DNA from 4 places in the Glaciecola punicea genome. Region 3 is predicted to be linked to each of the others. Evidence: predicted binding sites of a transcription regulator. Region 3 holds the regulator's gene; each other region holds the start of a gene.
The links. Region 3 encodes LexA, which represses DNA repair genes until DNA is damaged. Its sites were predicted from a motif close to TACTGTATNNNNATACAGTA; they were not measured.
Positions count from the first base shown of each region.

Region 1 (7,445 bases), on a different contig from region 3:
AAGTGCTTGGGGCCTGATGCATCAGCGGTAATATACGGTAAGTTAACTTCCGTTTGTTGAGCTGAAGATAACTCAATTTTCGCTTTTTCACCGGCTTCTTTAAGGCGCTGCATCGCCAACGGATCTTTACGTAAATCAAACCCTTGATCTTTCTTAAATTCATCTACCAAGTAGTTAATCATGCGGCTATCAAAATCTTCTCCGCCTAAATGCGTATCACCATTTGTAGAAAGTACTTCAAAGGTGTGCTCGCCGTCTACTACGTCTATTTCAATGATTGAAATATCGAAGGTACCGCCGCCAAGGTCATATACCGCGATAGTATTATTGCCTTTATTTTTATCCATGCCGTAAGCAAGCGCTGCAGCGGTCGGTTCATTAATAATACGCTTCACTTCTAAGCCAGCAATTCGGCCTGCGTCTTTAGTGGCTTGACGCTGAGAATCGTTAAAGTAAGCTGGTACAGTAATAACTGCACCCGTTACTTCTTCACCTAAATAGTCTTCGGCGGTCTTTTTCATCTTTTTCAAGACTTCAGCAGATATTTGCGGAGGCGCCATTTTCTCGCCATTCGCCTCTACCCATGCGTCGCCATTGTCAGCCTTGACTATTTTATATGGCATTATACCGATGTCACGCTGTACTTCTTTGTCTTCAAATCTACGGCCGATTAGACGCTTAATAGCGTATAAAGTATTAGTAGGGTTTGTGACAGCCTGGCGTTTTGCCGGTTGGCCTACTAATATCTCACCGTCTTGTGTATAAGCAATAACCGACGGTGTAGTGCGTTCGCCTTCACCATTTTCGATTACTTTTGCCGTTTTGCCGTCAAGTACCGCTAAGCATGAGTTAGTTGTACCGAGGTCTATACCAATAATTTTACCCATTTTTATATCTCCAAAATTCTTTTTAAATGCCTCACTTTCGATGATTATAAAGTGGGGCTAGTAACCCTATTTTCAATAGGTGAATCAATAATTTTTATTTATTTTGATCTTTTATGGCCTAATATTATTGTTAAGCCCCTGTATTTATCAAAATATTAAACTTGTGTATCCGCTTTGGTAGTTCCACCGCGAGATACCATCACCATTGCCGGTCTAAGCAGTCTTCCTTTCAACGAATAGCCTTTTTGCATGACAGCCATAACCGTGTTGGGGCTAAACTCTTCGTTTTCTTGCAACGACATTGCTTGATGCTGCTCTGGGTTAAATATCTCACCTTGTGGATCAATTAGTTCTATGCCGAATTTTTCAAATGTAGACATGAACAATTTGTGCGTTAAGGCAATGCCTTCTAAAAGCGGTTTTACAGATTCATTTTCAGCATCGGCTGCTTGTGTAGCGCGCTCTAAGTTGTCAACCACTGCCAGTAGCTCACCAGCAAACTTTTCAAGCGCAAATTTTCGGGCTTTGTCAACCTCTTGGTCAGCACGGCGTCTAGCGTTTTCACTATTGGCGATAGAGCGCAGTACGCTGTCTTTTTGATCTTCAATTTTAGCTTCAGCCGCCGCCAATTTTAGCTCAAGCTCATTAGCGTATATTTTCCAATCAAAACCTTGCTCTTCTAGCACTTCGTCAGATTCAGGGCCAACAACTGTTCCCTCCAAAGGTTCTGAAGCTTCTGGCTGCGATGAACTATCCGCTTCATTTTGGGGCTGTTGCGTCTCTTTGTTAGAAGCATTTTCGTGCGTCATTGGGTGCTCCACTTTCGTTTAATTAGTCAGGTAAGTGATTAACATCACATACAATGCATTGTATTGGGTAGTATGGGGACAGAATTTAGTGCTTCAAGCTATTAAAGGTTATTTTATTGTGGTTTTTTAGACAAAATAGGCAGCGTCCTTTGTACAGCAGATTTGCATACACTTTTCCAATCTTTAGTAAATTCTGCAAATTGTACTTGCAACAGCAATAGCCTTACGTATACCTTTGTGGCACGAAGGATTTAGGCTAACTAATTATATGCATTACAAAACCGTTGGATTAATAGGAAAACCTAGTCACTCTGGGACTCATGCCAGCTTAACGGTATTAGTAAAAGAGTTAACACAACGTGGCTGTAATATATTAATCGAAACACGTATTACCGACTCCATTGATGATAAGTCTCTAACCGTGTGCTCCATGGAGGAAATTGGCAAACAGGCTGAATTAGCCATTGTGGTGGGTGGCGATGGCTACATGTTAGGCGCTGCTAGAGTATTAGCAGGTCACCCTATAGATGTGGTGGGCGTGAATCGTGGAAATCTTGGTTTTTTGACCGATATTAACCCCGAAGATATTTCGCGCCAGCTTGACAGAATATTTGCCAACGAACTGCATCGCGAGGAACGCTTTTTACTTGAAGCGCAAGTGCGCAGTAAAAACAAATTGATTAGTACGCATGTCGCAGTAAACGAAATAGTATTGCACCATAGCAAAGTGGCTCACATGATGGAGTTTGAACTTTATGTAGGCCAAGATTTTGTGTTTAGTCAGCGTTCAGATGGTTTAATTATCGCCACGCCTACCGGCTCTACTGCCTATTCTCTTTCCGGTGGTGGTCCAATTTTAGTACCTCAATTAGACGCTATAACCTTAGTGCCTATGTTTCCGCATAGTTTAACAAGCAGACCCATCGTGGTTGATGCGAATTCACCACTTACTTTGAAAGTCTCTCATAAAAATTCCGACAACGTCCAAATAAGCTGTGACTCTCACCTTGTTATCAGTTTAGCACCAGGTGATGAGGTACATATAAAGAAAAGCCCTAATTTATTGAGTTTAGTTCATCCTCCAGAATATTCTTATTTCAATGTGCTGCGCACTAAATTAAATTGGGGAAGCAAGCTGTTTTAGTACAAAACTGATCTTTACAGATGCGCAACTACTGTATATATTATCAGTAGTTTAAGAGTTGTTCAAATTTAGGCTTGAACTATCTTATTTTGCTATCTTGTTTACATTCTATAGGCTGATAACGCTATGCTAGTACACATTGCCATTAAAAATTTAGCTATTGTTAAAAAGGTCGAGTTAACGCTAGGTTTAGGTTTAACCGCTATCACAGGAGAAACGGGTGCCGGTAAATCTATCGCGCTTGACGCACTTGGTTTATGCCTGGGGGAGCGTGCAGAATCCAACATGGTAAGAGATGGCGCCGACAAGGCTGAAGTTGTCGCGCATTTCGATATTGCAAAAGTCAAAAGTGCACGTGAATTTTTAAGCGAGCACGAACTCCAGCAAGACGACAACCTTGACGAGTGTTTTATTCGCCGCGTAATTAGCCCAGAAGGGCGTTCAAAAGCTTTTGTAAACGGCATTCCGGTTAATTTAAGTCAGCTTAAAGCACTTGGCAGTAAACTGGCTTTTATTCACTCCCAGCATGCGCATTATCAATTTTTAAAACCTGAATTTCAGCGCAAGGTGCTTGACCAATATGCACAGCATTCGTCTATATTGCTTCAGGTCGCACAAAGCCACAAAACTTATAGTCACACCTATAAGCAGCTAAAGCAGCTAGAAGCGCAGCAACAGCAAAGGCTCGATCGTTGTCAACTGCTCAGCTATCAAGTTAAAGAGCTGGACGAATTTAGTATTGCAGAAGATGAATTTGCTACCCTTGAAAACGACTTTAAAAAGTTAAGTAACACCCAAGAGCTTATCGATAATACTGAGTTTGCAGTTCACACCTTAAAAACGAGTGATGACGCCAATGCTTTATCATTGCTACAAAAGAGCATTAAATCACTTAACAACGTTGCTCATTTTGATGAGGGCGTTAACGGTATAATCGAGAGTTTACAAAACGCACTTATTCAAGCTGAAGATGCGTGCAATGAACTTGAGCATTACCAAGAGCGAATTGAAGCAGATCCCGAACAACTTGCCTATATTGAAACTAGATATAGTAGCGCCATGGATTTAGCCAGAAAGCATCAGGTAAGACCAGAGGCACTTTACGAGACACATTTAGCGCTTGCACAAGAATATCAATCATTGATGGCACAAGAGGATAGCTTAACGGTGCTAACAGATGAAGTGCAGACCAACTATCAACATTATTTAGCCGCCAGTAAAAAACTTTCTGCTTCTCGCACTAAAGCGGCTAAGCTGTTATCGACTGAAATACAACAGTCTATTCGTGAAATGAACCTGCCTCACGCAAGCGTTGACGTTAGAGTAAAACAGGAGCTTGAACCAACACCAACTGCCCTAGGCAACGATATTGTACAAATATACTTGTCCGTTAATCCGGGTCAAGCTTCAGATCTCATGGATAAAGTTGTATCAGGCGGTGAGCTGTCGCGCATTGGACTAGCGCTGCAGGTTATCAGTGCCAAAGACACTCTTATTCCCACAATGGTGTTTGATGAAGTAGACACAGGCATAAGTGGACCGACCGCGTCACTTGTTGGAAGGTTACTAAGACGTTTAGGCGAAAAGGCGCAGGTAATGTGCGTTACTCATCTGCCACAAGTAGCAGCACAAGCTCATAACCAGCTATTTGTCAGCAAAGTAACTGACGGTAAAACAACCGAAACCACCTTGCTTAAGTTAAGCAAAGAAGAGCGTATTAACGAAATCGCTAGATTGCTTGCAGGCGATGAACTTACCGATACTGCCATTGCAAATGCGAAAGATTTGCTTAAAATGTGAGGACTATTTTAAATTCGAACCATTTACCGCTTGAATGGTCATACGCAGGTAGGGTAGGATGCCTGCGCAAATTTATAATAGGTATAATATGAAATCAGCTTACATTATCATCATCTTAGTCACCACCTTGTTCACTACGGCGTGTTCAGACTGGATATTCCGTATTGATGTTCCACAGGGCAATTTCCTTGACCAAAAAGACGTTGATAGATTACGAATTGAAATGACCAAAGAACAGGTTGAGTTTGTTCTGGGCAACGCAATAGTCGAAGATAGTTTTTCGTCTGACACTTGGTACTACATCTACAACATGAAAAGGGGAATGAGCAAACGCGGTGAAGACGTGCGTAAAGAACTTATTTTAAAATTTGTAGATGGTAAGTTATCGTCAATGACAGGTGATTTTGAGGAGTCAGAAGAATTTTCTACGCCCTTAGATGCCTAATTAGGTAAACAAAGTATAGGTTCATCAGCAACAAAGTCTTACTTGTTAAGATTCACTAGTAAGGCTTTTGCTTCTTCTTGCTGATCCATAGTGCCCAAACGAATTACTTCATCTAATAGTTCTTGCGCCGCTTCGAAGTCTTCCATATCCATATACACTTGGGCCAAATCTAAGTTACTAGCCTGATCTGACTCTATGCCTATATCAGGTATATTAAATTCATCATTTTGCTTGGTATTAAGTCTGCCTAATGAGCTATTTAAATCCAGCCTTTTATCGCTATCACTCATTAAAGCCGCAGCATCACTCTCTTCAATTAGGTCATCTACGTCTACAAAGCTTTTACTTGATAGGTCTAAGTCAACGCTCTTTTCTTTAGTGGCTAGTTCACTAGCAGCGCCCTTGGATCTAGGGTCAATAGACTCATCATTTGCTAATGCATCTATATCTAAGATGGCTGTAGATAGCGGATCATTTCTTAATCGGCTTGTGTTTTTATTATCGGAACCTTGCGCTGACTCATTGGCTAAATCGTCTAACATTTTATCGAAGTTGGCATCATCTAAACCTTGAACAAGCTCGTCATCTGTTAAGCTTCGTTCGTCTAGCGAATAAAACTCATCATCTAGCGCCATCGCGGCTAAATCAACTTCAATATTCTTTCGTTCACCTATCGTCTTGCAGGTTTCATTGTCTCCTTCATCTAAACAGTTGTGTAGGTCTTTAAATCCTGCGGATAGACCTTCATCTGTTCCATCGTCGCGATCATCCTCATCGTTTTGATTAGCACCCATAGATTTTTGATTGTTTGCATCAGATTTATCATTTTCATTTTCAGACTTGTTGATCCCACTATAACCGATATCATCAGTGTCTCTAATTTCAGATAATGCAGACGTATCTTCTTGTTCAGTCTGTATGGACTGTTCAGAATTTTTGCTGACTATTACTGGCTCCACTACTTCTTCAATAAAGTCTTCAACTTTACCATCGTTGAATGACATGTCGCTGGTAAAGCGTGGGATGTCGTCTAGCAACTCGTTAGCATCGAGGGTTGGGTTTGATTTTGCCTGAGCTAAAACGCTGGCTTTTTCATCACTAATATGATTTTCTTTGAGGCTGCTGTTGCTGTCTGTAGTTTTATCAATATCGTCGATGACACCGCTTAAAGGACCGTCATCATTATCATTTTCTAAATCATTTAAAAGTTCTTCAGCAAGTTTCGAGACCTGAACATTTTCTTGTGCAGTGTCAAACATGTCACTGTCGGCATTACTCACATCCAATGACTCATCTGAGGATTCATTTGAGTCTTGTGATACCGTGTCATCGATCTGGCGCCTGCTAACGAAAGTATCCTCACCGATGGAGCCAAGTAAGGCGTAAGGCTCGTCGCTAGGGTCTTCTGCATCTTTAGCCGTGTTATCACGGCTAATCGTTTGAGACTCAGACAGACCCAATTTTTCAATATTCTCATCAAAAAAGTTCTGGCTGTCGAGCTGAACAGCTTGTGAACTGCCTTTATCATTCTTAGACTCAGTGTCAAATATTTGTGATGGCGAATCCGGTACTAGCAGATCATCTAAGTCATTTAGCACGTCTTCCATATCGACATCTGGAAGTGCATTTAAAACGTCGTCATCTTCCATGGCATCAGACAAAATATCGTCTTCTGGAAAAGTATCTTCTTTGGACGATGTCGCCATCAAATCTTTTGAGTCTTTGTCTAGTTCATCGTCAATCTCACCTATGACTAAATCTTCATTGACAATGCCTTGCGCCGGTTTTGCATCACCTTTTTGGCCCGCTTGAGAGGGCTTTCGCAGCAAGAATAAGCCAAATCCAGCTATTAGTAGCAGTGTCACCACAGACAATATAATAATCAGCGCAAGCGGTGACGAAAGGACGCTTAATATAGACTCAGATTCCTGATCTATCCTTCTGTTTTCTGCGTCTGTTACTTGAGTAGCTAATAGGCTTAATTGCTCAAGCTGTTGGTTTATTTGGTTTTGTAGTTCTGATTCAACTTTTTGCGTCAACGCTTGGTTGTTCTCATCTAACTGTAATAGCTGATTACTTAGCTTCTTATTTTCCTCAAGCAGTAATTCTACCGCACTGATAGAGGTGCTAACTTGCCTTTTGAGTTGATCAAATTGTCGTTGCTGCTGCTGACGTAAACCATCGAGTTGAGATTGTAACTGCAATGATGTTATAAACAAATTCTCTTGATTGAGCGGTAGGATTTCAGATTTAACATCTGTACTAGGCGCTTGTCTGCTGTTAGCAGAGGATCTTGGGCCTAATGCTCTATCGTCAGAAGTGGCTTTTGCTCTTGCGCGCTGTGGATCAATTCGGGCAAT
Region 1 covers NZ_LZXY01000005.1:45,217-52,661, reverse strand. The annotation lists gene dnaK (molecular chaperone DnaK) at 1-887, opposite strand, end outside; gene grpE (nucleotide exchange factor GrpE) at 1,043-1,696, opposite strand; gene nadK (NAD(+) kinase) at 1,965-2,840, shown strand; gene recN (DNA repair protein RecN) at 2,967-4,640, shown strand; gene BAE46_RS07875 (outer membrane protein assembly factor BamE) at 4,729-5,085, shown strand; gene BAE46_RS07870 (FimV/HubP family polar landmark protein) at 5,124-7,445, opposite strand, start outside.
Region 1: a site for LexA is predicted at 2,870-2,889, ahead of recN (DNA repair protein RecN). Genes of this name have one in related genera too.

Region 2 (7,445 bases), on a different contig from region 3:
TACCCTTAGCCTGGGCGATATTGCTTATTTTGACGGGGCACTTGCACATCAAGAAAAGCAGTTTAACCGTGCACATTTATCCTTAGGATCAGTACCCGAAGGTAATCGTGGCCTTGGCTTTAGTATTACTGCCAATCTAGATCGCATAATTGCGCAGGATTGGTATCCCTTCATAAACACATTAACGAGTGGTGTTGACCCTCAAAAAATAAATTTACTAGGGGTCCCTGAGCGTATTTTCATTAATACAGCCAAATTAATTGTTGCAGGAGAGATACTAAGCAACGCGAATATAAATATAAGACGCCTTACAGACCAATGGTCTTTCGATGTGGATGCCAACGAGCTTAAGGCTAACGTTAGCTTATTCGATGATCGTGATGACAAAGGTCTTGTGGTTGATGCCGAATATGTTCGCATTGCAAAAGCGAGCATAAAAAATGAAGAAATTGAAGTAGAAGGTTTGGATGAACAAGACACAGTGATTGATCAGTTCAAGCTTGAGCCACAGTCTTTGCCCCGTATAAATTTTACTTGCAAAGCCTGCGATATCAAGGGCATAAATTTTGGCGAAATAGCTTTTTCAGCGGCCCCTAACAGCAAAGGGTTGAAAATAAGCTCACTTAAGTTTAACAATGAATTTGGCTCTGTAAACACGTCGGGTCAGTGGTACAAACGCAATCAAGATCATTACACCTTTATCGCAGGCGATGTCACGAGTAAGGACTTCGGCGCATTTGTAAGTAAGCTTGGATTTGATGCCGGTATTAAAGACTCCTCTGCGAATATGTCATTTGCATTGACGTGGAAAGATTCACCGATGGATATTGCCTTTGCCAATCTTGATGGTCAACTTGACTGGTCCTTGAGCGATGGCTCACTGACCGAGTTGAGTGATCAAGGCTCGCGCATTTTTACCTTGTTGAGCTTAAACTCCTTAGTCAGGAAACTGTCCTTAGATTTTCGAGATGTCTTTGCCAGAGGTTTTTTTTACGACAACATGAAAGGCTCCATTCAAATTGCCCAAGGCATAGCAGACACGCGTGACACCTTCATAGACGGCGCAGCAGGCGAAATTGAAATATATGGCAACACTAATTTAACCACCCAAGTACTCAACTACAATGTTAGTTTCGCGCCTAATGTAACGGGGAATCTGCCGGTGCTGGTTTATTTTTTTACGGTTAGTCCACCTACAGCGCTAGCCGCGTTAGCACTTGACCAAGTGCTGACATCTGCCAAAGTTATTTCTAATATTAATTATTCAATAACGGGCACAATTTCTCAACCGATATTGGTTGAAACGGGCAGACAAAGCACTGAGGTTGAATTACCGGCCAAAATAGAGGCTATTCCTAGTGGCAACTTGCCTCCTTTTGCACCGCCTACCAACGAAGGTCTGACCGACTTACAAGAGCAAGGCGGCTGAACAAGGGGGGTGTTGACTACTCAATACTTTTACACCCACTTGCTATGTCTATTAAAGCACTGCGGTATCGAAATGGCGTGTTTTGTAGTAGCATCTGCATTATCGCTATAAGAACGTAATGAAACATGCAATGAAGCGCTCGCAAAACCCTATGGGGCTCCATCATAAAGAGAGATACGCTATTGAATCCTAATGTTGTCGATAATTTATTAAGCCAATCTGGGCTTGACCAACAAAACCTCACGCAGTTGTTAGACCTTATTCTAGATTACAAAATTGACTTTGCCGATCTATATTTTCAGTTATCTCAGCATGAAAGCTGGGTGTTAGAAGATGGAATTATAAAAGACGGCAGCTATAATATTGAACGAGGCGTTGGTGTACGCGCTATTACTGGCGAACAAACGGGTTTCGCATATTCAGATGAAATTAGCCTAAAAGCGCTGCAAGAAGCCTGTAAAGCCTCACGTAGCATTGCCAAAAGTGGTCGCAAAGTATCGGTAACGGGGTTCACAAGCTCAAGTAATAAGGCGCTTTATACTAGCAGTAATCCGCTGCTGAAAATGACCGACGCCGACAAAGTTGACATACTTAAAAGGGTGGACAGTTACACTCGCCTTAAAGCACCAGAGGCTAGTCAAGTTAGCGTTAGTTTAACCGGCGTGTACGAAGAGATATTAATCGCCGCTACTGATGGCACATTCGCTACCGACATTCGTCCCCTTATTCGCTTAAATTGCTCAGTGTTGCTAGAAAAAGATGGAAAACGAGAGCGTGGAAGCTCTGGTGCTGGCGGACGCAGAACCTATGATTTTTTTGAACAAACCATTGAATCGGGGCAACTGCGGTATGAGCAAATCGCTGATCAAGCGATACACATGGCGCGCGTTAACCTTAACGCTATTGCAGCACCTGCTGGCGCGATGCCGGTCGTACTAGGCAGTGGTTGGCCTGGCGTGCTGCTGCATGAAGCGGTAGGGCATGGACTAGAGGGTGATTTTAATCGAAAAGGCGCATCTACTTTCAGTGGCCGTATGGGCAAGCAAGTAGCATCACGTGGCGTAACCGTAATTGATGATGGTACTATGGACGACCGCCGTGGTTCACTGTCAATAGACGATGAAGGTACGCCTACTCAGCGTAACGTACTCATTGAAGACGGCATACTGACTGGTTATATGCAAGACAAGCACAATGCTGGCCTAATGGGTGTAAAGCCCACGGGGAATGGGCGTCGAGAATCATATGCGCACCTGCCTATGCCGCGTATGACCAATACCTACATGCTGGGCGGTGAACATTCACCACAGGACATTATTGGGTCAGTGGATAAAGGTATTTACGCGCCTAATTTTGGTGGTGGACAAGTAGATATTACCTCGGGCAAATTCGTGTTTTCAACCTCAGAAGCCTACCTTATTGAAAAGGGTAAAATTACTCACGCTATTAAGGGAGCAACGCTGATTGGTAACGGCCCCGAGTCGATGCAAAAGATTTCTATGATAGGGAACGACTTAGCCTTAGATGCGGGCGTTGGCGTATGTGGTAAGGATGGTCAATCTGTGCCTGTTGGTGTGGGCCAACCTACCCTTAAAGTAGATCAAATGACGGTAGGCGGGACCGCTTAACTGAGTATAACAGCTAAGCGATACTTACGGATGATGACATTATGAGTGACAGGCTTAAAGAGCATGATACTGAAGGTAAGTACTGACCTTCTTATAAGCCTAATTAGGTAAAATAAACATTACTTTGCCTTTTTCAACTCTATCACTTCAGCGTTTTCTTGCTCTAGCAAGCTGTCTGCTGAAGTGCCTTTAAAGATCTTGCTGACTGACTCTTTGTTTTTTGCCAATAATATACCTAACTCTTCTGCGAGTTCCTCGCTAAGTTTTACTCCTTTTGCTTGAATATAGGCGGTAAGATTGTCGGCGACTTCTAGCATTTTATCGTATTGATCGGCTTCTTTTTTGTCGGTGGTGACCAATTTGTCGACTCCCTTATGTTGCACTACATATTGCGTAATGACTGCCATGTTGCACTCCAATGGTTGATGAGTTGTTGAAAAATTTGTGGTCTTAAATTACCTGATGAATGTTTAAATACCGTATCAGGTTTTCTTATTAAGCGTTTGTAAATAATACTCTGAGCTAAAAGCGTTCTGTATAAAGTTGTTCACAGCGCTATTAGCAAAGCATGTTATGCTCACACTGGATTAAAAACCACCCTGCTTGACTAATATAACGTTTTATACTGTATAAATAAACAGTTTATTTAAATTGGCATTGGTCGACGTCAGTAATTTTCAGGCCTAAGGATAAGCAGCATGTTTAATTTTTCAAATGTGAGGGCCATTATCTTTGATTTGGACGATACCTTAGTCAAAACCAGCTTGGATTTTGTCACCTTAAAAGCAGAGATTGGTTGCACTAAAGAAGATGATATTTTGAGCTATATCGCACGCATTGATTGCCCCATAGAGCGTGCTAGTGCAAATCAAATAGTTTTGGACCATGAAATACAAGACGCGCATACCTCTGTCTGGCTGCCGGGCGCGTTAACCTTTGTCAATCAGGCTAGGGCAACGGGCCTGCCTCTAGCGATAGTCACTCGTAACTGCCAGCTAGCGACACAAATTAAAATTGCTAATAACAATATTCCCATCGATATAGTACTCACACGAGATGACGCACCCGCGAAGCCCGACCCTACTGGCCTTCTCAGCATTGCCAAGAACTGGCAAATCGCGCCGCCTGATATTGCCTACATAGGCGACTACATTTATGATATTCAAGCCGCTCACAACGCTAATATGCAGGCTTGGTTATATAAGCAAGAAAGCAATGAACATTTATATGACTACGGTAAGAATCTACGTTATATTGCTGCACAGCAGGATTAACCTAGCTTACAAGCACAAACAACACATTTAAACGTCCGAAAATTGACAGTCGCCGACCTATTTTTGATTGTGCAATAAGTGTGGATTGTATACATTGAGTGGAGAATATTTAAAAAGGTATTATCGTAAAGCGTCAATATACAAACACTTAATATCCTTATGCCCAATGGATGTAGTATTAAAAGGAAGTAGTATTAAAAGGATGTAGTATGAGATTTATTTTAAGGAATGGCGCCGTGTCATGCGTAGTCGGCACATGTTATATATCGCCCTGTGTTGCGCGAGCAGACACAGGCGTCGAATACGAAGTATTTTTGCCACAGTTTGTATTTTTTGGTCTAGGCACTTCCGTCTTAATGATGAGTGTTACCGCTATTCTGGCTTTTATACTAGGGGTATTTGCCAAGCGCTTGCGGTATAGCTTTTTATGTCTAGACAATCTAACTGCACACAAATCTTGCATATCTTTGCGCAGCGCAAAACAGTGTAAGTCTGTTTGCCATAATGCACCTAATAATATAACACCACGGTGTGTGCTAGATTCGCTTATTGAAGACCATAGTCGTTATGAAGTTAGCTTAAGTCATTATTACATCAGCGAAAGCTGGGTTTGTTTGCCCACCAACATTATCGTTGAGCAGCTAAGCTGGCTAGCGGATAAGCCTGTTACTATCAATTTCAGCAATCATATTGACGATGTTAACAACACAAATATTAGCGTCTGCCCAATCTGGTTTAGCAAGGCCATTCATGAACTACTCAGCAATGCTCTCAAGCACAACCATAATAAATCTAATTTAACAGTATTTATCAACACTTTTATAGAAGATAAGGTATTTACTGTCAGTGTGTCTGACAATGGGGCTGGCATATCTGACACAATTACCAATGCACTCTCAAGCGCAGCTAATGCTATTAGTCAATGCCCACAGATAGTTTATGCTCAGCTCTATGGCCCGATTAACTTACTTAGCATGCAATCCCTACTTCGCAAAGTAGGGGGTTCATTAAAGGTTACGAGTGCGCGTCAGTTTTTAACCAAAATTACACTAAAACTACCGATTCTGGATAAACCTACTGCCACTAATATAAGCACCAAAGCAGGCGAGATTGATCAAGATGAAATACTGCAAGCGCCTAACAGTGCCTCATCAATTTCATGCGCCTCAACGCCACTTTCGCAAGCAAAGAAAAACGATGCACCAACAAATTGCAGCAGTGACTCACAAATAAGTCTGCAGGTTGAAGATTGTATTTCGACTTATAATACTTATGCTGCTCCATCAAAAGATGTGGGTGATCTTGCGTCGAGCCGATTTATTAAAAAGTTTAATCGACTTTTGCTAGACCATTATTGCGAGGAGTCTTTTAATAAACCCCAAGCCGCAAACATAATGTTAATGACAGATAAAACACTGACAAGAAGGTTACACCAGCATTATCATTTAGGCTTTGTTGAAACGCTTAGAAAGTTTCGGCTACACAAGGCAACAAACCTGCTGTTAAATGGTGACAGTGTGACGAATGTCGCGCTTGATACTGGCTTCAGCTCGCCTTCTTATTTTGCGCAGTGTTTTAAACTTGAGTTTGGCTTTGCACCATCAATGTTGCTTAAATACATGACGGTGCAAGGGGCTAGTTAGGCTGTGGGCTAAGTTTGATGCCTTACATAGGCTTAATCGTGACCGCTTAGAATTTTTATCTGAGAAATATCGGTGTCGCCCTTGAGGATTTTTAAAACAGCGTCTTGGGTCAGCGTTCTCATGCCGTCAAGTATCGCTTGAGCTTTCATTTCACTGGCTGCAGACTCTTGATAGACCAAGGCCCGTAAATCGTCAGTCATCGCTAACAGCTCGTGAACGCCGGTTCGCCCTCTATATCCGCTATCACCGCAGCTGCCACATCCGGCTGCTTTATACAGCATTATCTCATCGGCTAAGCCTAACTCAGCATAGAACTTATCGCCATACTGACGTTTAAGAAAAGACATATCGCTTTGTGAGGCCGGATATTCCTTCTTGCAATCTGGGCAAAGGGTTCTAATAAGACGTTGCGCTAGAATACCCACGCAGGCATCTGAGAAATTAACAGGATCAAGGCCCAAATCCAATAAACGCGCAATGGTTTCTGGCGCCGAATTTGTATGCAGGGTCGACAGCACTAAGTGACCCGTCAGCGAGGCTTCAATCCCTGCATGCGCTGTTTCTTTGTCGCGCATTTCACCAATAAGAATAATGTCAGGGTCGGCACGTAAAAATGCGCGCAGTGCATTGGCGAATGTAAAGCCGATTTTAGGATTTACTTGCACCTGCTGCAGGCCGGCTTGGGTTATTTCTACTGGGTCTTCAGCAGTCCATATCTTCTTATTCGGCGTATTTAAGTAGCCTAATATTGCGTGTAAGGTTGTTGTTTTACCGCAGCCGGTAGGCCCAACCACTAATAATATACCGTGTGGTTTTTTAACCATGTTTTCAAGCATATCAAGATTACGTTTCGACAGGTTCATTTTACCTATAGGCATGGCGCTACCTGCAGCCAAAATACGCATGACGGCGCCTTCTCCAGCAATAGTAGGAATAGTGGCAACGCGCACTTCTACCGCTTGCCCAGACATCTTAAAGGCTAATTTGCCGTCTTGTGGCACCCGTTTTTCGGCAATATTCAAACTTGACATAATTTTAATACGCGCAATAACCGCGCTATGATGCGAAGCCGGTACTTGCGTGAAGTCACGTATCACGCCGTCCACCCGCATTCTGACGCGTGTTGCTGCGCCCTTTTCTGGGTCAATATGAATGTCAGATGCGTTTAGTTTTTTTGCGTCGTGAAGTACTCGACTCACCAGCCTAACAACGGCTGGTGCATCTTCTGCTAAGTCTTCATTGCCGTCGTCGTCATCGCCCGTGATGCCTATTTCGTCGAGTATCTCATCCATTTCACCAGGGCCTGCGCCGCTGCTGTTTTCGCCTAAATATTGTAAAATTTGACTGGGTAGACCTACCGCTATTTCATAACTATCTATCCCTAATGCACTTTCTATTTCCATTAGCAGCGAAGCGTTGTTAGGCTCTGACATAAGCACAATAGGCATATCGCGTACATCGCGCATATCGG
Region 2 covers NZ_LZXY01000002.1:283,803-291,247, reverse strand. The annotation lists gene BAE46_RS03585 (YhdP family protein) at 1-1,429, shown strand, start outside; gene tldD (metalloprotease TldD) at 1,612-3,057, shown strand; gene BAE46_RS03575 (YebG family protein) at 3,177-3,464, opposite strand; gene BAE46_RS03570 (HAD family hydrolase) at 3,756-4,331, shown strand; gene BAE46_RS03565 (helix-turn-helix domain-containing protein) at 4,541-5,974, shown strand; gene BAE46_RS03560 (GspE/PulE family protein) at 6,007-7,445, opposite strand, start outside.
Region 2: a site for LexA is predicted at 3,681-3,700, ahead of BAE46_RS03575 (YebG family protein). Genes of this name have one in related genera too.

Region 3 (7,445 bases):
ATACTTTTGCCCGTACCAGCGGGGCCAAAAAGTAGCATATTATGGCCGCCTGCCGCACAAATTTGCAAGGCTCGCTTGGCATGCTCTTGTTCAATGATGTCGGCAAGATCGCCATATTTCTCAAGGTTGTGGTCAAGTGAAATATCAGCGTCTCGCACTTGCGCACGTTCCAGCATTTGCTTGTCAATTAAATGCAGATACACACCCCATAAATGCTTTGCTGATAGCACGTGAGCTTTACTGACTAAGGCGGCTTCTTGCGCGTTTATTTCAGGCAATATTAATTTTCGACCCGACTTTGCGGCGGCAAAGGCCATGGGTAATGCGCCCTGCACGCTGCGAAGATCGCCAGACAATGCAAGTTCCCCAACAAATTCATAGGCCTCTAAACAGCCAGCACCTAAGGCTTCGCTGGCACAAATAATACCAATGGCAATCGCAAGATCGAATCTTCCGCCGCCTTTAGGTAAATCAGCAGGGGCCATGTTAACCGTAATGCGCTTACTTGGGAATTCAAACCCAGCATTAATCATAGCGCTGCGAACTCTATCGCGCGATTCTTTCACGGTAGTTTCAGGTAAACCCACAAGGTGAAATCCGGGTAAGCCATTACTTAAATGCACTTCTATGGTGACAAGGGGCGCGTCAATCCCTAAGTTAGCGCGGGTATATACAACAGCAAGATCCATATGCTTTTCTGGTCTGTTTTGAGTACGCACATAATGCGATTTACCTATAAGATAAGCTACTGTCCTTCGGTAGCGTTTTTCTATTGTCCTTTGTGCTTGCGTTACAATGTGATTAGAGGCAGACTCTTGCGGCAACCATTACATGAGTACATAGCACACGCTGTTGAGCATATTTACGAATCAACTATTACGCGATAAGAGAATGCCATTGTCTACACAAACACTATCTTCCCCCCCGTCAAACTATGAGTATTTAATTAAGATCCTCAAAGCCCCTATTTACAATGCCGCTGTAGTGACAGACTTGAATAGACTGGCGACCCTGTCAAGCGCTTTGGGAAATGAGGTGTATTTAAAGCGTGAAGATCAGCAGCCCGTAAAATCGTTTAAACTACGCGGTGCCTTTAACTGTATGTCACAGTTGAACGAGCAGCAAAAAGCCGCTGGTGTGGTGGCAGCCTCAGCGGGCAACCATGCGCAAGGCGTCGCCTATGCAGCGAAAGCAATGAATATAAAAGCTACCATTGTAATGCCAGATACAACGCCTGAAATTAAAGTAAATGCGGTACGCACTTTCGGAGGCAAGCACATTAACGTGGTGCAATACGGTACCAGTTACGATCAGGCAAGTGCACATGCGCTGATGCTTTCACAGCGCCATGGCTTTACCATGATACCGCCCTTTGATCATCCCGATGTGATTGCCGGACAAGGTACTATTGCAAAAGAAATGCTAGAACAGTTAAGTGATTTTGATTATCTATTTGTGGCCGTAGGCGGCGGCGGCCTAGCCGCAGGGATGGCAGTTTACTTGAAGCAAATAAAACCCAGTATCAAAATTATTGGGGTTGAATCTGACCAGTCAGCTTGTTTGTCCGCGGCGCTTGCGGCTGGAAAACCCGTTACTTTGCCCCAAGTTGGTATTTTTGCTGACGGTGTAGCGGTCAAAACAATTGGCGAGGAGCCATTTAGGTTGTGTAAGCAGTATTTAGACGGCGTAATGACGGTTACTAACGACGAAATTTGTACCGCTATTAAAGATATTTTTGATGATACGCGCGTAATAGCAGAGCCTGCAGGCGCGCTTTCTGTGGCTGCAATCCGCAAGTTCTGCCGTGAAAATGATGTAAAAAACAAACGCCTAACCGGTATTCTATGCGGTGCTAATATAAACTTTCACACTCTTCGATATGTGTCCGAACGATGTGAATTAGGCGAGCAAAAAGAAGCAGTTTTTGCGGTAAATATCCCTGAAACTAAAGGTGCGTTTAAGTCTTTTTGTAGTCTGTTGGGCGGCATTGTTATTACAGAATTTAACTATCGCTTCAATGCACGCACCCAAAGTGTTGGGGAATCAGCCACCGGCAGCGCCCAGATTTTTGTTGGTGTAAAGCTGCGAAACGGTGCGTCTGAATATCATGAGCTACTTAAAAAGCTCGATGATAACGGCTATACGTACTGTGATCTTTCGCAAAATGAACTGGCCAAGCTGCATGTAAGGCACATGGTGGGCGGGCGTCCTCACCAAAAAATAGACGAAAGTATTTTTAGTTTCTCATTCCCAGAATATCCTGGTGCGCTGATGCACTTTTTGAATACCCTTGGCGAATCGTGGAATATTACTTTATTTCATTATCGCAATCACGGGGCGGCGCAGGGCCTTGTATTAGCTGGCTTTGAGATTGGAGAGCAGCAGCGATCCAGTTTCCAAGAGTACCTCGACAAGCTCGATTTCGAGGTGCAAGAGCATAAAGACGATCCTGCCTATACTTTCTTTTTATCTAGTAAAGGCTAATGCGATTATTTAGAAGACGGTTAACGTCATTTATAAATCCGCTAGTTTGGCTAAATAAGTCATCGCAGATGTCCGCGATTATTACATTGTCTATAAGCGTTCCAAATGCTGCACTATTTCAGGCCATACCAGCGGCATAATAGCGTGTTTTAAGACTAAACTTGACTCTGAAAATTCTAAACTACCATCTTCACGGCTGTGCACATGTTTGTTTTCACGCAGCGCGTTTACAAAGGAGGCCAACACGTTTTTATCGTAAAACTCAGGCGAGTGCATGCCAAACAAAGAAGACAAACGCTCAGCTACATCGGTAGACTGTCGCTCAAGTTGGGCACGCGCGATGATTTTTTCAGACTCCAGCACGCTCAGCACTACCGCATAGCGCTGCCAAGTTTCCTGCATACTTCGGCTTAATAGCCACGCGCTGTGAAATTTAGGTGAGCTTGGTTCAACCGGGGCTAAGTATTTGCCATTTTGCACCAGCATGCCGCAGGTCTTTAAATAGATAACCAACTCTTCAATATATACGACCACTTCGTCATGGCTAAAGTACATGAAAAACTCGCGTTTCAGAATTGGGTACAACTGCTCAACAAGACTCAATAAAGCGGTTCTGGTGAGGTTTCGATGAGCAAAAGCGGCAGCCATTATTAAGCTAGGCAACGCAAACATATGTAAAATGTTATTTCGGTAGAATGTCAGTAGCACGGCATTATCTTGTTTAGGAGACACCATTAGGCCGTATTTATCTTCGCTTTGTTGAAATCTGTTTAAGGCAAGCGTACGCTCTACTAAATATTCAGCGTCTTGGGTGGGAAACGTCGCGTCTGCGCTATAGGGGTTGGCTTTGAATAGACTCAGATAATCATCAATAGCGTTTATCAGATCATCTTTACTCATGACATGCGTTTTTGATGACAACAAACAAAGCGCTAGCAAGGCAGTGCCATTTAAGGCCGCATTTTTATTAATTCTTGCCATTATATCGTTGGCTAACACATTCACTGTAGGCGTAAGCCACGTTGGTTTCTTTTCATCATCGCTTATGTCGTCGCGCCAATCGGGTACTTGTTTGTCTAAAAACTTATGTAGGGAAATAGGCTCGCCAAAGTTAACATAGCCATGGCCATAGTTTTTAAGCTTACGAATGGCAGAGAAAACTTGTGTATTTGACTCTTTCTTTTTTCCCTTTCCCTTGAGTTCTTTCTGGTAACTTTTTACTTCCATTACGTGCTCGTAACCTAAGTAAACCGGTACCACAGACACCGGACGATTCACGCCTTTAGTGACCGCTTGCAGCGTCATAGCGAGCATGCCTGTTTTAGGTGGTAGTAATCTACCGGTACGACTTCTTCCCCCTTCTGGAAAGTACTTCACCGAATAGCCTTTGTTGAACAAAAGCTCTAAGTATTCTCTGAAAATACTGCTGTAAAGCTTGTTGCCTACGAAGCTACGGCGCAGGAAAAATGCGCCACAGCGTCTAAAAATGGGTCCAGCAGGCCAAAAATTTAAGTTGATACCGGCGGCAATGTGAGGGGTAACCAAGCCTTCTTGATAAATAACGTAGGTCAGTAACAAATAGTCCATATGGCTTTTATGGCAGGGTACGTAAATAATTTCATGTCCGTTGGCGGCTAATTCACGCACGCGTTCAGCGTGCTTGACTTCAATACCGTCGTAGATACGGTGCCAAATGCGTGCCAGCAGTCTTTCTCCAAGGCGCACTAGGCCCTCGCGATAGTCTGCAGCTATTTCATCTACGTATTTCTTCGCTTGTTTACGGACTTTTTGGGGGGAGATGTTTTTGTTGGCAACTTCATCTTCAATGGCTTGTTTTACGCCCCTTGCGCCTAAAATAGAGTTGTATAACTCTTGACGTTCAAGCAGCGTTGGTCCTGATAATACCTGGCGTTTACGCTGAAAGTGTGTGCGCGCTACGCGGATTAATTTATGTGCTATCTGTTGATCGCTGCCGCTTAGCGATGCCATTTGTCTTGTTGAAACAGGCTTTGAGTAACTGACAAAATTATCGCGGCCAAAAAATAGCACAATGAAACTTTTACGTAGCCAGTTTGGCGACGCTTTTGAGGCGATTAGCTGAGCCCAACCCGATTTACCTTTACCCGCCGAGCGTCCCCAGGAAATGAAAACTGGAATAAGCTGAACATCTAGATCGTCATATTGCCGGTGGTATTGAAACATCTCGGTAAAATTATCTTCAATAGTGGTGGGCTTTACTTTGCGCGTAAAGATGTTTTGCGGTCTATTGAGATAGTAGCTTCGTTTATGCTCGTGATCCACCAGCGCAAGTTTTTTACGTGGACTGGGAAGGCCAAGAAACGCAGTTGATTTTTCAAGCGCTATCGAGTCGGTGAATGATTTTGTTTGCAGTAAATATACAATAGGCCTGGTTTTGTCGATGCCAAGTTCATTTTCTAAGTCTGAGGGTATACTTTTTACTTTGACCAGCCAGCCGATTGGTTTGGTCAAGAACGAGCGTAAAAACGAGGCCATCCAATTCATAAGTACTCCATAACTAAGGCGGATGCAGCGGGATGAAAAAGCAAATTTCACTGCGGTTTTCTATATTTTGCGAAAATTTTGTTGTAATGTTAGCACGAAGATCCTTAATGTAATCAGCATTTGTCTCATTCGATGGGTATATTGCGCTATGCTGTGATATGGCATTACCGTTTACATCAAATAGACAAATACTTGTTGCTAAAACACTGTTTGTGGATATACTCAGATCTACTGTATAGAAAAACAGGCTGTTTATGCGTCCACTAACACCAAGGCAACAGCAAGTTCTAGAACTTGTAAAACGTACTATGATAGACACGGGAATGCCGCCTACACGAGCGGAAATCGCGCGCGAGTTAGGTTTCAAATCTGCTAACGCTGCAGAAGAGCATCTTAAAGCGCTCGCTAAAAAAGGCGTTATTGCAATTTTACCAGGGACGTCTCGCGGTATTAAGTTAAACGTAGAGCTTGAGGATCCCATTGAAGATGGCTTGCCATTAATTGGTCAAGTTGCTGCCGGTGAGCCTATTTTAGCCCAAGAACATGTTGAATCTAGATTTAAATGCGACCCTACCATGTTTACTCCTCGCGCCGACTTCTTGTTACGCGTGAAAGGTGAAAGTATGAAAAACATTGGTATAATGGACGGCGATCTGCTGGCTGTGCACAAAACAGACCAAGTTAACAATGGTCAGGTAGTGGTTGCACGCGTTGACGAGGACGTAACGGTTAAAAGGTTCGAGCGTAAAGGTAGCGAAATTTTGCTACACGCTGAAAACGACAGTTTTCCACCTATTCGTGTGGATCTTGCATCCCAATTTTTTACTATTGAGGGTTTAGCCGTAGGCGTAATACGCGATCACGTGGACTTGTAACTTACTCAGGAATTGACAAAAAGGTTCACTTCACAATGCCATTTGAGGGCCCGTAATAATAAACGGGCCCTTTTTTTTGCGTCTACTTTTTGAACAGTTCGGAAAATACGATGATTAGCAGCAAATAAAAAGATAAAAAACTAGACTAACGACGCCATTTGAACGATTATTGTCCTGTAATTAACAAAAATTATACAAATTACTTACTTAAAATTAAACTTGTTTCTACAAAAATGAAAGCGCCGCTTCGGTTAAAAAAGTTTTCATTAGCTGTAAACATAGGGGGAGTGTTAGCGTGAAGTTCAGCAGTTTTATCTCTTATATGTCCGTGCTTTTAATTGTGTGCTTAAGCTTTGCGGCGCAAGCGATAGATACAGGCCGGTCAAATTTAAATATGCGCCCCGGCGTATCCGGTATTAGTAACCAAGTCTATGATTTGCATATGCTTATGTTCTATGTGTGCATCGCAATAGGGGTGGTTGTGTTTACCTTTATGTTTTATTCGATGGTGGTCCATCGCAAATCTAAAGGGGCTAAAGCCGCTAATTTTCACGAAAATTTAACGGTGGAAGTGGTCTGGACAATCGTTCCCTTCGTTATTTTGATATTCATGGCCGTACCAGCGGCTTACACGCTGATAGATATGGAAGACGTCAGCAAACCTGATGTAACAGTGTTAGTCACCGGTTCGCAGTGGAAATGGCACTATAAATACATGGACAACGATGTTGAGTACTTTTCGGTTCTGGCAACAGAGCAAGGTCAAATACGTAACCAGTTAACAAAAACCCAAAACTATCTCCTAGAAGTAGACCGTCCCCTAGTTATTCCCACGGGTAAGAAAATCAGATTTTTAATCACCTCAGACGATGTTATCCACTCTTGGTGGATGCCTGACTTTGCCATTAAAAAAGATGCCAACCCAGGTTTCATCAACGAAGCGTGGACAAACGTAAACTCGCCTGGCGTTTACCGAGGACAATGCGCTGAGCTTTGCGGTAAAGACCACGGCTTTATGCCCATTGTGGTAGTCGCGAAAGAGCCCGCGCAATATGACGCGTGGGTAGCAGAGCAAGAGGCCATCGCGCAGCGTGCTCGTGACGAAGAACAGCGCTTGCTGTCTATGAACATGAGCATGGATGAGCTTATGAGCCAGGGTGAAAAAGTATATGGTGCCGTTTGCGCAGCCTGCCACATGCCAAACGGTGAGGGGTTACCCGGTGTATTTCCGGCGCTTAAAGGTTCTGCTCTTGCGCTTGAGGACATTCCCGGACATATCAGAATTATCGTTGAAGGCAGTCCAGGTACCTCAATGGCATCATTTGCTAAACAACTAACAATGTCAGAAATAGCGGCGGTAGTCACCTATGAGCGTAACGCTTGGGGTAATGATACTGGCGATATTGTGCAAGCAAAAGACATTAACGCAATTATGTATGGTAAGGAATAACAATGGTTAGCACAACTGATACAACCCATTCGGGCGACCACGACGCTGATACTCAAGACCACGTTGCTAGCGATCATATTGATGATCATCACCACCACGAGGCGCCATATGGT
Region 3 covers NZ_LZXY01000004.1:24,948-32,392, forward strand. The annotation lists gene BAE46_RS06150 (YifB family Mg chelatase-like AAA ATPase) at 1-689, opposite strand, end outside; gene ilvA (threonine ammonia-lyase, biosynthetic) at 892-2,484, shown strand; gene plsB (glycerol-3-phosphate 1-O-acyltransferase PlsB) at 2,575-5,007, opposite strand; gene lexA (transcriptional repressor LexA) at 5,262-5,882, shown strand; gene coxB (cytochrome c oxidase subunit II) at 6,205-7,332, shown strand; gene ctaD (cytochrome c oxidase subunit I) at 7,335-7,445, shown strand, end outside.

Region 4 (7,445 bases), on a different contig from region 3:
GCGGCAAAATGCCCATGCCAATTAAGTTTGAACGGTGAATTCGCTCATAGGTTTCAGCGATAACCGCTTTTATGCCTAGCAATAAAGGGCCTTTAGCTGCCCAGTCACGAGAGCTGCCGGTGCCGTATTCCTTTCCAGCAATGACGATGGTTGGAATGTTGGCTTCAATGTATTGCTGCGATGCTTTAAATACCGTCATTTCTTCATTTTCTGGCTGCTTGCGCGTAAAGCCGCCTTCAGTGCCAGGTGCTAGTTCGTTTTTAAGGCGCACGTTGGCAAAGGTCCCGCGCATCATGACTTCATGGTTACCGCGCCTAGAGCCATAAGAGTTGAAGTCTTTTTGCTCAACGTTATTGTCGCGCAAATATTCGGCTGCTGGAGTATCTGCGCCAATTGAACCGGCAGGTGAAATGTGGTCAGTGGTCACGCTGTCGGCTAGTTTCAGCAAGCAACGGGCGTTCTTTATGTCTTTGATTGCCTCAGGCTCTGCGGGCATATTGTCAAAAAACGTGGGTTTTTTAACATACGTGCTGTCGGGCCAATCGTAAATATTGGCGTCAACCGTCTCAAGGTTTTCCCAAATATCACCGCCGTCGTAAATGCTGCCGTATTTTTCAGTAAACATAGACTTGTTGACTACGCGGCTCACAATATCTTCAATTTCTTGCTGACTTGGCCATAAGTCTTTTAGATAGACGGGTTTGCCATCCTTGCTAGTGCCAAGTGACTCAGTCGTAATATCAATTTTCATATTACCCGCTAGCGCATAAGCCACTACCAGCGGCGGTGAGGCTAAGTAATTTGCTTTCACCTCAGAATGAATCCTACCTTCGAAGTTACGGTTACCCGACAGTACCGATGTAACGGTTAAATCACTGTCTTTAATGGCTTTTGACACGGCCTCGGGAAGCGGGCCTGAGTTACCGATACAAGTAGTACAGCCATAGCCCACTAGGTTGAAACCTAATGCATCTAATTCTTTAGACAATCCTGCTTTGTTTAAGTATTCAGTTACCACCTGCGAGCCGGGCGCAAAACTTGTTTTTACCCATGGCTTGACGGTTAAGCCTAATGCATTTGCTTTTTGTGCAAGCAAAGCCGCGGCTACCAGCACCGACGGATTTGAAGTATTCGTGCAGCTAGTAATGGCGGCAATAACGACCGCGCCTTCATCAAGGTCAAAATCTTGATCATTGAGTTGACAGGGAGCACTGGTTTTGGCACCAATATTCTCAGCCCCGCCCTCTGCATCAAAGCGTTCTTTTTGCGCATCAAGTGGCGCAATCGCGAGATCGTTTTGATCACTAATCCATTTTGTAAACGCGCCTGCGGCTTGGTCTAAATCTATTCTGTCTTGCGGACGTTTAGGGCCGGCAATAGCAGGCACGACTTTATTGAGGTCCAAAGAAAGTGTGTCATGATACTGGGCATTCTCTTGTGATTCACGGCCCCACATGCCTTGTGCTTTAGAATAGGCTTCAATAACAGCGATTTGCTGCTCGCTGCGACCGGTTAAGATCAAATACTTAGTGGTTTGTTCATCAATTGGAAACAGGCCGCATGTTGCGCCATATTCCGGCGACATGTTGGCCAATGTTGCACGATCAGCTACTGTTAAATGCGGTATACCATCACCATAAAACTCAACAAACTTACCCACTACGCCAAATGCGCGCAGTTGCTCGGTTACCGCCAGCACTAAATCTGTGGCGGTTGCGCCCGCGGGTAGCTTACCGGTTAATTGCATGCCAACCACCTCGGGAATAAGCATAGTGACAGGTTGACCCAGCATGGCGGCCTCTGCCTCAATGCCGCCTACGCCCCAACCAAGTACGCCTAAGCCATTAATCATTGTGGTATGTGAGTCAGTGCCCACTAGCGTATCGGGATACAGCATAGGAGTATCGTGTTGCTCATCAACAAAGGTCACACGCGCTAAGTATTCTAAATTGATTTGGTGAACGATGCCTTTTCCCGGTGGTACTACTTTGAAGTTGTCAAACGCGCTTTGGCCCCATTTTAAAAACTGATAGCGTTCTTTATTGCGTTCAACTTCAATCTTGGTGTTGTGTTTGAATGAGTCGGGCTGGCCGAATTCATCTACCATAATTGAATGATCAATCACTAAATCCACGGGCTTAAGCGGGTTGATTTTATTTGGATCGCCGCCTAACTCAAGCATCGCATTTCGCATCGCCGCTAAGTCCACAACCGCAGGCACGCCAGTAAAGTCTTGAAGAACAACTCGAGCAGGAACGAAGGCAATCTCGGTGTCAGATTTTGCGCTTGTATCCCATTTTGCAAGGGCGTCAATATCTTCACTTTGCACATACTGCTCAGCGCTATGACGCAGCAGGTTTTCAAGTAAAATTTTAGCCGTTAGCGGCAGTCGTTTAGTGTTTACCTGAAGTGATGAAAGGTCATAGTACTGATACTCTTTTCCTTGCACCGTTAGCGTGGATATATGTTTGTTAGCTGAAGTCACTTTATTCTCCTTGGTCGTCTTGCATGTGAACAATGGCCTATAAAGTTGATGCCTAATGACCAGCAGTTGAAGCGTATTAGATAATGCCAGAACATCACAGTTGCCCTATTTATTAATTAATTTCAAAAGTTCATCAATCGATTTTTCGCTACCGTCTTTACTAACCGTTTTGTCAATAAGCTTCAGTAAGTTACTGTTCATACTATCACGCATTAGCCCCAACATTTCGGGCGCGGCAATAATATCTACCGCATGAAGTTTGTCTTGTCTGCGTGCATCTTCCAAATGTTCTACCACGTCTTTGGCAAAATCTTGCTTCGCTTTGTCGGTAGGACTTACCTCTTGAGTAAGTGAGCTTTGCCCATGCATACCGCCGCCGGGCGCGACCGTGCCGGGCCGGTCAGTCACTAGGTCTTCATCTTTTAAGCGGCGCGCGCCGTTGGCCACCCCAACAATTTCTTGTAAAGAAGCGCCGTCGGCTATGTACTTATAAATAGTGGCTTGTGAACCGTTTGCTACTAATAACCAAGATTCTTTATTCATTATAGTCTCCTACTAAGATGGTGGGTTTTTAAAAACGGAATGTTGCCGATAATCATTAATTTTCGTTGTAAACATCGACTTCTGGCACGAACTGTGAAATCAATAATGTGTTCACGGTAGGCCCGTAAATTTTTCAATGGATGTGTAATCTTGTTACAGTATTTTTCCACGCATAGTTTGTGTGAGATCAATGTGGTTTCGCGCTGGAGATCTTTGCAACAGCGTCAACAGTGGTTTTATTGGACATGTTAATCCTTCTTCTTTAATCTCGATTCAGTTAGTTTTTATGCCGTACTGTACTGTTGTATTCAAAATTCAAGCCAATTTGTATTTACAGGTCAACACTTGCAGCATTGTATTTGAACGCTGGATCTGAATAAAAAACCATGGGATACTACTGTACGTATAAACAGTATCAAGAGCTATGAAAATTTCACGACAAACAATACAAGCGGGCATAACGGGTTTCGAGAGTCCTGCTAATGAGTACATCGATGTTGCCTTGAGCCTAGATGAGTTGCTCATTCAGCGTAACAGCGCCACCTTTATTGGCCAAGCCCGCGGTCACTCTATGACTGGATTTGGCATATTTAACGGCGACCTATTAATCGTAGATAGAGCAGCGCCAAGATCTAATTTTGATATTGTGGTAGCAACCTTAAACGGTGAATTTATTTGCAAAAGCATTGACCGAGAAAATCGCATGTTGATTTCGGCGTGTCCCGAAAGAAAGATATATTTACTGATGCCTGATGATGATTATCAAGAAGAAGGCATTGTTATATCGTCGGTTCGCTTGCACAGAAAACTATCGCGAGGCCGCTAATGTATGCTCTTGTAGATGCCAATTCGTTTTACGCGTCGGCCGAAGAGGTGTTCGATCCCACCATTAGGGGCAAGCCGGTGGTTGTGCTGACAAATAACGACGGCTGCATTTGCGCCATGTCAGCCTCTGCTAAGCGCTTAGGCATCAAAAGTTTTAGTCCGTATTTTCAAGTAAAGGACCTGCTGCACGAGGCGGGAGCAATAATAAGATCGTCTAACTACGCCTTGTATGCTGATCTCTCAAGGCGTGTTTTTGAAGTCACTGGCCGATACGCACAGCAGCATGTGTATTCTGTGGATGAAGCCTTTTTAAAATTCAGTAACCAGCATTCAAGCTCAACCGCGTGGTTTGATATCGCTCAAGACATAAAGCATACCGTATGGCTAGAAACGCGCATTCCGGTGGGTGTAGGTATGGCGAACACGCCAACGCTGGCAAAAGCGGCCAGTTTCGCTGGCAAACGTTTTGATAAGTTCAATGGCATTGCGGTATTAGACAGTCCTGAGCAAGTGCACTATGTGCTAAGCAATATGCAGTGTTCCGATGTATGGGGCGTAGGCAAACGAATAGCGGCGCGCTTACATAAGATGGGGATTTATAGCGCGCTGGAATTAGCGCAATATCCGCCCGCGCAAATTCGAAAAGCGTTCTCGGTAGAATTAGAGCGTACGGTTAGAGAATTGAACGGCACGGTGTGTTTTAGTTGGAACGACGTAAAAGCCGATAAACAGCAGGTGTTTGCTTCTCGCTCGTTTGGCGAGCGAGTAGACAAGCTAGAAATTTTAAACGAAGCGATTTCTTTTCACGCGCAACGCGTGGGTCGTAAGCTCAGGCAACAAGGCTCGGTAACACGGAAAATAAGCGTGTCAGCGCAGTCTTCGCCGATGCAGCCCAATCATTACAAACGTAACGTAGTGCGCCAGTTTGTTACACCTACTAACGACGACAGAAAGCTCGTTGGCGCGGCTATTTCGGCTATGGCAGAGATTTACTGCGAAGGTGTGTCGTTTTTAAAATGCAGCATAGGCGCGATAGAAATTGAACCCGAGGCTATTATGCAGTGTGATTTATTTTCAAGTAACGACAAAGACTCAGCGCTCATGTCATGCCTTGACGCCATAAATGCTAAGTTTGGAAACCATTCTTTAAAAGTGGCCAGCCAAGGAATAAGCGACAAAAGATGGCAAATGAATAGGAAGTATCTGTCGCCTGAATATACAACCAAGTGGAGCGATATTCCAAAATTCACCTGTTAAGCTGAAACGGTAGTAATACGGGTACAAAAAACTTGCTTAATATGCACTATTCCAACGCTTTTATAATATTGCATGTTGAGATAAAACAAACCATTTCAACCATGATCGTATTCCTGAGCGCATTGTGCATGCTAAAGGCACTGCTGCACATTGCCATTCTGGATCAATTAAGCCTTTAGAATGTTCCATAAAACAATGAGGTATGATGGCATTCTTTCATCTTCAAGATGAGGGATAGCCCATCGGCTGCATCTTCATTGTCATCAGCAACGAGAATCTTTAATTGATCCAAGTCGACTTCATCACAACTCGCTATGAGTAACTGGGCCACTAAATTGTTTATATATTTCGCTGTGGCTAGCACAATCGTGTATGTTTTGGGTAAAATTAAAATTGTAAAGACTACACAAAGCGTTGCCAATTTACATACACTGGCGTTTAGCTTAAAGCCTTAAGTCAAAGCTCGCTTAGTAATAACGACCTTAATCAAGGTTTTAGCGAAATAATGTTGAGTTGGCACTTTTTCTGCTAACTTCCACTTATGACGGTGGCTGTAAAGGGTCATAATAGCGACTACTAGTGAGTCGCTGATTATTTCGGAGGATTTACATTGGCGGATATCGATTTGTCTGGCGCTCATTTGCAGTGGAATAATGATCCACTCTATGAAAATAGCGAGGTAACTAAGCAAACATTGCTAGTGGTAGACGACTATCGCAGTAATCTAGATGCAATGAACGCATTATTTTCATCACAGTACCGAGTGATTTTGCACGACAATGCAAAAGATGCGATTAACTGTGCTACGCGTGAAGATATAGCGCTTATTTTGCTCGATATTGACATGCCAATTGTAAACGGCTACGACACTTGCGCTGCGTTAAAAAACAATCCGATAACAGCGCATATACCCATTATTTTTGTTACTGCCGCGGGTAGCCAAGCAGAAGAGGCAAAAGGCTTATCACTTGGGGCAGTAGACTACGTTTCTAAGCCAGTGAATTTACCTATTTTGCGTGCGCGAGTTAAAAACCATATGAAATTGGCTTGTTATCGTAAAAAGTTAGAGCTTTTGTCACGCATTGACGGGCTGACCGGAACATCAAACCGCAGACAACTCGACATTATGCTACATCAGCACTATGCGTCTGCCACTAGGCATGGTCATGCATTGTCGTTACTTATGATAGACATTGATGATTTTAAATCTTTTCACGATATTTACGGACATGCTAAGAGTGCTCAGTGTTTAAAGCAGGTTGCTCGCACCATCATGCTGGTGCAACACACAGGAGCCGATATTGTTGGTAGATATAGCGGAGAGGAGTTTGCCATGATTTTACCCAACACCGACAGTGCAGGCGCCCTGATTATAGCAAACAAGCTGCTGTGTAACATACGTAAACTAAATATAGACCACGCTGGCAACAAAGAGCATAAAATAGTGACCTTTAGTATTGGCCTAGCCACTATAAAGACTCAGCCCAATGTTCGCCACGAAACTAGCCTTGAAGATTTTGTAAAAAAGTCCGACTACAATCTGTGTAAGGCTAAGTTTATGGGTAAGAACTGCGTGTATCATGCAGGCGTTAATGATGCAATTGAACAAGATTTATAGGTGGACAGAATTATGAAAGATGATGACCCACAGCCGCTAAACAAGTTTATTCACGATGTTAGAAATCCATTAAACAGCATTTCGCTGCACGCGGAGCTAGGCAAGATCTTAGTCGGTGATAAAGCGAGCGATCAACAAATAAAACATGCTTTTTCGGTAATTTTAGAGCAATGCAAAGTTTGTGAAAATTTGCTGACAGAGCAACGAATAAAAAATGATGAATCAGATTAAAACAATTATCGGCCTAAAAACTAAAATAATAAGCTTAAAAGAGGTAGGGCGTCTCAAAGTATAAAGCGTTGCCCGTTACAGGATGCATAAAGCTAATATTAAAGGCATGTAAACATAAGCGGGAAGACAGTGCTTTGCCTTCATCGCTTGCATACAGCCTGTCGCCCAAAATAGCATGTCCCATAGATAACATGTGTACACGCAGTTGATGCGAGCGCCCAGTAATAGGCGTCAGTTTAAGCAGGCTAGATACCTCGTCACTACTAACGAGCTCCCAGTGTGTACACGCGGGTTTTCCATTCTCCCAATCGACCATTTGCATAGGTCTGTTGGGCCAATCGCATACGAGCGGCAGCTCAATAGTGCCCGATGTTTGTGGAGGCAATCCTAATACTCTGGCGTAGTAAGTTTTACCTACTTGACGTGTTTCGAACTGTTTAGAAATATGTCGGTGCGATGGTTTATCAAGCGCCATTATAAGCAGGC
Region 4 covers NZ_LZXY01000002.1:60,811-68,255, reverse strand. The annotation lists gene acnA (aconitate hydratase AcnA) at 1-2,485, opposite strand, end outside; gene BAE46_RS02525 (host attachment protein) at 2,591-3,028, opposite strand; gene BAE46_RS02520 (LexA family protein) at 3,453-3,854, shown strand; gene BAE46_RS02515 (Y-family DNA polymerase) at 3,854-5,110, shown strand; partial or broken gene BAE46_RS15170 (catalase) at 5,202-5,309, shown strand; gene BAE46_RS02505 (GGDEF domain-containing response regulator) at 5,721-6,728, shown strand; gene BAE46_RS02500 (hypothetical protein) at 6,741-6,959, shown strand; gene BAE46_RS02495 (pseudouridine synthase) at 6,994-7,445, opposite strand, start outside.
Region 4: a site for LexA is predicted at 3,424-3,443, ahead of BAE46_RS02520 (LexA family protein). Genes of this name have one in related genera too.